Regions from separate parts of the Alicycliphilus denitrificans K601 genome, predicted to be linked through region 1. Evidence: predicted binding sites of a transcription regulator. Region 1 holds the regulator's gene; the other holds the start of a gene.

Region 1 (3,188 bases):
CGGCAGCCGCCTGGTGCGGGACGCGGGCGAGACCATGCGCAAGGTTGAGCACAGCATCCGCCGCGTGAGCGCCATCGTGGCCGAGATCAGCAGCGCCAGCCAGGAGCAAAGCACGGGCATTGCCGAAATCGGCTCGGCCGTCTCTCAGATGGACCAGGGCACCCAGCAGAACGCCGCCCTGGTCGAGCAGGCCACGGCGGCCGCGCAGTCGCTGCGGCAACAGTCTCAGGACCTGGCGCAGCTGGTCGCGGCCTTCAGACTGCCGCAGGGAGCGGCCGCGCAAAGGCTGCTGGCTTGAACTACGACGGTGCCGAGCCGGCCACCAGCAGCAGCTGGCGCACGGGCTCGGGAATGGGCGCGGGCCTGCGCGCGGCCCGGTCGATGAAGACGATACCGGTCTTGCCGCGCGCGACCTCTCGGCCCTGGGACTTCTCCGTCATGCGGAACACCAGGTCGAAGCCGTAGCGGTTGAAATCCTGCGGCGTCATCTGCACACGCAGCGTCTCGCCATGGAAGGCCTCGGACTTGTACTGCGCCAGCATGTCGCCCACCACGGTGGACAGGCCCGCCACGTCCGCCTCGGTATAGCCCAGGGACTTGAAGAAGCGCACGCGCGCCTCCGACACCAGGCTGAGCAGCTGGGCGTTGTCCAGGTGGCCGCCCTGGTTGACGTGGCTGATGTAGACCTGCAGCTCTGTGCTGAAGCCGAAGTGCGCCGGCAGGTCGAAGACGATGCGTGCCATGGGGTATCTCTTTCTATAGCGCCTTGCGCAGGTTGGCGGGCGCGATCTTCAGCGCCTCTCGGTACTTGGCCACGGTGCGGCGCGCGCACTCTATGCCCTGCTCCTTGAGCATGTCGGCGATCTGGCCGTCCGACAGCGGCTTGTGCGGATCCTCGGCGGCGACGAACTGCCGGATGAGCGCGCGCACCGCCGTGCTCGACGCGCTGCCGCCGGTCTCGGTGCCCAGGCCCGAGCCGAAGAAGTACTTGAGCTCGAACGTGCCCTGGGGCGTGGCCATGTACTTGGCCGTGGTCACGCGGCTGATGGTGGATTCGTGCAGGCCGAGCTCGTCGGCGATCTCGCGCAGCACCAGCGGGCGCATGGCCAGCTCGCCATGCACGAAGAAGTTCTTCTGCCGCTCCACGATGGCGCTGGACACGCGCAGGATGGTGTCGAAGCGCTGCTGTATGTTCTTGATGAACCAGCGCGCCTCCTGCAGCCTGGCCTGCAGCGCCTGGTGGCCGTCGCCCTTGCTGCCGCCGCGCAGGGCGTTGGCGTAGACGTCGTGCACGCGCAGGCGCGGCATCACGTCGGGGTTGAGGCGGACGCTGAAGCTCTGCTGCGCGCCGCGCCCGATCTTCCTGACGATCACGTCGGGCACGATGACGTTGCGCTCCACGTCGGCGAAGCGCCGCCCGGGGCGCGGCTCCAGCCGCGCGATCAGCGCCATGGCGGCGCGCGTGAGGTCGTCGCTCGCGGCGCAGGCCTGGGCCAGGCGGCGCACGTCGCGCCGCGCCAGCAGGTCGAGCGGCTGGCGGCAGATGCACAGCGCGGCCTGGATCACCTCGGGGTCGCCCTCCTCCTCCCGGTCCAGCGCCTGCAGCTGCAACGCCAGGCATTCGGCCAGGCCGCGCGCGCCCACGCCCGCGGGGTCCAGGCTCTGCAGCAGGCGCAGAGCCACGGTCAGGCGGTGCACCAGCTCATCGAGCTGCTCGGGGTCGCCCGTGTCCGCCAGGCTCGCGGCCAGGGATTCGAGCGGCTCGTCCAGATAGCCGTCGTCGTTGAGCGAGCCGATGAGAAAGCGCAGCGCCGCCATGTCCAGCTCGGACAGGCGCAGCGCCAGGGCCTGGCGCTCAAGGTGGTCTGCGAGCGATTCGTGGCCGTGCGCCAGGTCCGCGGCGTCGGCCTCGTCGCCATCGCCAGAGCCGCTGCCGACGCTTGCGGGCGCATCGCTGCCCCACTCGCGGTCGTCGCCCGGTATGTCGGTGTCGCCGTCCCAGTCGGTGGGAGCGGCGATATCGGGCATTTGAGCATCGTTTTGGCCCTCATCGCCCGTCCAATCTGCGTCAGCAGCTCCTGAAGGCGTAGCATCCTCGGCCCGGCGGCCGCCCTCGTCCGACGGGGGTGCGACCGGCTCATCCAGCGGCGCGTCGTCCACCGTGCGCTCCAGGAAGGGGTTCTCGTCGAGCATCTGCTCGACCTCCTGCGCCAGCTCCAGCGTGGACAGCTGCAGCAGGCGGATGGACTGCTGCAGCTGCGGCGTGAGCGCCAGGTGCTGCGAGACGCGCAGCGACAGGCTGGGCTTCATGGCCCGGCCCCCGCCGTCCGGCCTCGCGTCGTGCCGCGGCCCATGTCTCTCACATGCGGAAGTGCTCGCCCAGGTAGACCCGGCGCACTTCCGCGTTGTCGACGATTTCCGACGGCGTGCCCTGTGCGAGCACGTGGCCGTCGCTGATGATGAAGGCGTGGTCGCAGATGCCCAGCGTCTCGCGCACGTTGTGGTCGGTGATGAGCACGCCGATGCCGCGCGCCTTCAGGAAGCCGATGATGCGCTGGATCTCGATCACGGCGATCGGGTCGATGCCCGCGAAGGGCTCGTCCAGCAGGATGAAGCGCGGCTGCGTGGCCAGCGCCCGGGCAATCTCCACGCGGCGGCGCTCGCCGCCCGACAGCGCCAGCGCGGGCGACTGGCGCAGGTGGTCCACGCGCAGCTCCTGCAGCAGCTCGGTGAGCCGGCGCTCGATCTCGTCGCGCGGCAGCGCCCGGCCGTCCGCGTCCGTCTGCAGCTCCAGCACCGCGCGCACGTTGTCCTCCACGTTGAGCTTGCGGAAGATCGAGGCCTCCTGCGGCAGGTAGGACAGGCCCAGGCGCGAGCGCCGGTGTATGGGCATGTTGGCCACCGAATGGCCGTCGATGCGGATGTCACCACCGTCACTGCGCACCAGGCCCACGATCATGTAGAACGATGTGGTCTTGCCCGCGCCGTTGGGGCCGAGCAGCCCCACCACCTCGCCCTTCTGCACGACCAGCGACACGTCCTTGACCACCTTGCGGCTGCCGTAGGACTTCTGCAGGTGCAGCGCCTCCAGCCGGCTGGCGCCGTCCTGCGGCGCCCCGGGCGCGCCCTGCGCGCGCGTCTCGTCCACGACCGCGCTCACTGCATGCCACCCAGGCTGGGAGTGGGGC
Region 2 (3,188 bases), 600 kb from region 1:
CGGCGCTGCTCGCCTCGCCGGCGGGGGCGTTCAGCAGGTCCTCGGCGGGCAGGTGCGGCACCTCCACGTGCAGGTCTATGCGGTCGAGCAACGGGCCGCTCAGCTTGCCCTGGTAGCGCGCCACCTGGTCCGGCGTGCAGCGGCAGGCGCGCTGGGCGGAGCCCGCGAAGCCGCAGGGGCAGGGGTTCATGGCGGCGACGAGCTGAAAGCGCGCCGGGAACTCGGCGCGCTGCGCCGCGCGCGAGATGGTGATGAGGCCGGTCTCCAGCGGCTCGCGCAGGGCCTCCAGGGCGCTGCGTGCGAATTCGGGGAACTCGTCGAGGAACAGGACTCCCTCGTGCGCCAGCGAGATCTCGCCGGGCCGCGGCGGCGATCCCCCGCCCACCAGTGCGACGGCGCTGCAGCTGTGGTGCGGGCTGGCCGTGACGCGCTGCATCCACTGCGCGCCCGTGAAGCGCCCGGCCAGGCTGGCGATGGCCGCGCTCTCCAGCGCCTGCTCCACGCTCATCGGCGGCAGCAGGCTGGCGAAGCGCTGCGCCAGCATGGATTTGCCCGAGCCCGGAGGGCCCACGAGCAGCAGCCCATGGCCGCCGGCTGCGGCGATTTCCAGTGCGCGCTTGGCGGCGGCCTGGCCCTTCACGTCAGCAAGGTCGGGGCTGCTGGTGTGGACGGCGGGCGCGGCCGGCGCCAGGCGCTGCCAGCCGTCGTTGTCTTCCTGCGGCGGCGCGGCTGCGGGCAGGAACTGGCGCACCACGTCCAGCAGGTGGCGCGCGCGGTAGATCTCGGCGCCGGGCACCAGGGCGGCCTCCTCGGCGCTGCCCGGCGGCAGCACCATGCGCACGGGCGGCTGCTCGGCGCGCAGCGCCAGGCTGGTGGCCAGCGCGCCGCGCACGGGCCGCAGCAGGCCCGACAGCGACAGCTCGCCCGCGAACTCCCAGCCCGCCAGGCGTTCAGCGGCGATCTGCCCGCTGGCGGCCAGGATACCCAGGGCGATGGGCAGGTCGTAGCGCCCCGAGTCCTTGGGCAGGTCGGCCGGCGCCAGGTTCACGGTGATCTTCTTGTTGGTGGGGAACTCCAGCCCCGCGTTCTGCAGGGCCGAGCGCACGCGCTCGCGCGCCTCCTTCACCTCCACGTCGGCCAGGCCCACGAGCGCGAAGCTCGGCAGGCCGTTGGCCAGATGCACCTCCACGGTGACGGCGCTTGCCTGCAGGCCCAGCAGGGCGCGGCTTTGCACCAAAGCAAGACTCATCGCGTGAACCCTCCCCAATCTGGTGCACGGCCCTGCGGCGGGACCGCGCCCTGGCTGCCAAATGTACCTGCATGGTGGCTGGCACGGTCCGTGCATTGGGGGTTGTGTCCGCTTTCCACACACAACCCCGGAGGAACCATGTCCCATGCATCCCTGAAGTCCCTGAGCCTGGCCCTGGTGGCCGCGGCCATGCCCGTGCTGGCGAGCGCCGAGCTGACGGCCAACGTGGCGCTGACCAGCAATTACAAGTTCCGCGGCCAGGACCAGGACGTGCACCGCATCAAGGCGGTGAGCCCGGCCATCCAGGGCGGCTTCGACTACACGTTCGGCGAGAGCGGCTTCTACCTGGGCAACTGGAATTCCAGCGTGGACTGGCTGCAGGGCAACTCGATCGAGTCCGACCTGTACGGCGGCTACCGCTTCAAGGCCGGCGCGCTGGACCTGGACCTGGGCGCGCTCGCCTACATCTACCCCGGCAACACCGCCGGCAACACCACCGAGCTGTACGGCGCGGCCACCTGGGGGCCGCTCACGGCCAAGTACTCGCACACCGTGTCCAAGGACTATTTCGGCTGGGCCGGCGCCAAGACGTCGGGCCTGCGCGGTCGCAACACGGGCTATCTGAACCTGGCGTTTGCCAGGGAGGTGGCGCCCAGCGTCACGCTCAAGGCGGCCGTGGGCTACACGCGCTTCGCTGGCGACATCCGCGACCTGGGCGTGCCCAGCTACGTGGATTACAGCGTGGGCGGGGCCTACGACTTCGGCGCCGGCCTATCGCTGTCCGCAGCCGTCGCGGGCGCCAACAAGAAGGGGTTCTTCGGCGACGCCAACAAGGCGCGCCTGATCGTCACCCTGTCCAAGACTCTGTAAGCCAGCAAAGGAGCCGATCATGAAAATGATCACCGCCATCATCAAACCCTTCAAGCTCGACGAGGTGCGCGAGGCGCTGTCGGACGTCGGCGTGCAGGGCATCACCGTGACCGAGGTGAAGGGCTTCGGCCGCCAGAAGGGCCACACCGAGCTGTACCGCGGCGCCGAGTACGTCGTGGACTTCCTGCCCAAGGTGAAGATCGAGGCCGCCGTGGCCGACGATCTGGCCGAGCGCGTCATCGAGGCCATCGAGGGCGCCGCGCGCACCGGCAAGATCGGCGACGGCAAGATCTTCGTGGCCGACCTGGAGCAGGTCGTGCGCATCCGCACCGGCGAGACCGGCGGGCAGGCCCTTTGACCCCAGCCACGGAGAATCCAACATGAGAAAACTGCTTGCCTCCCTGGCGCTGGGCCTTCACCTGCTGGCCGGCGGCACCGCCGCGCTGGCGCAGGCGCCCGCCGCCGCACCCGAGCCCGTCGCCGCAGCTGCCGCGCCCGCGCCCGACGCCGCGCCGGCCACGGCCCCCGAAGCCGCGCCCGCGCCCAAGGTCGATTCCGGCGACACCGCCTGGATGCTGACCTCCACGCTGCTCGTGATCCTGATGACCATCCCCGGCCTGGCCCTGTTCTACGGCGGCCTGGGCCGCGCCAAGAACATGCTGTCGGTGCTGATGCAGGTGTTCGTGGTCTTCTCGCTCATCTCCATCCTGTGGTCGCTCTATGGCTACAGCCTGGCGTTCTCGGGCGAGGGCAGGCTCGTGGGCGACCTGTCCAAGGCCTTCCTGCAGGGCGTGGGCCCGGAGACCTTCGGCGCGCTCGCGACCATACCCGAGTACGTGTTCCTCGCCTTCCAGGGCACGTTCGCGGCCATCACCGTGGCGCTGGTCGTGGGCTCGTTCGCCGAGCGCATGCGCTTCTCGGCCGTGCTGATCTTCGCGCTGCTGTGGTTCACCTTCAGCTACGTGCCCATGGCGCACATCGTCTGGGGCGGCGGCCTGCTGGCGCAGGACGGCGCGCTGGACTTCGCGGGCGGCACCGTGGTGCACATCAACGCCGGCATCGCCGGCCT

Evidence for each region. The regulator sigma-54, encoded in region 1, starts transcription at its own class of promoters, with help from an activator protein. The targets are predictions, from matches to a motif close to TGGCANGNAANCTGCTTT.
Region 2: a site for sigma-54 is predicted at 1,329-1,346, ahead of ALIDE2_RS01065 (TorF family putative porin). Genes of this name have one in related genera too.

What each region holds. Positions count from the first base shown of each region.
Region 1 is NC_015422.1:4,639,479-4,642,666, forward strand. Features, by position in the region: gene ALIDE2_RS21960 (methyl-accepting chemotaxis protein) at 1-298, shown strand, start outside; gene ALIDE2_RS21965 (acyl-CoA thioesterase) at 300-743, opposite strand; gene ALIDE2_RS21970 (RNA polymerase factor sigma-54) at 757-2,310, opposite strand; gene lptB (LPS export ABC transporter ATP-binding protein) at 2,360-3,148, opposite strand; gene lptA (lipopolysaccharide transport periplasmic protein LptA) at 3,157-3,188, opposite strand, start outside.
Region 2 is NC_015422.1:245,912-249,099, forward strand. Features, by position in the region: gene ALIDE2_RS01060 (YifB family Mg chelatase-like AAA ATPase) at 1-1,249, opposite strand, end outside; gene ALIDE2_RS01065 (TorF family putative porin) at 1,388-2,119, shown strand; gene glnK (P-II family nitrogen regulator) at 2,139-2,477, shown strand; gene ALIDE2_RS01075 (ammonium transporter) at 2,500-3,188, shown strand, end outside.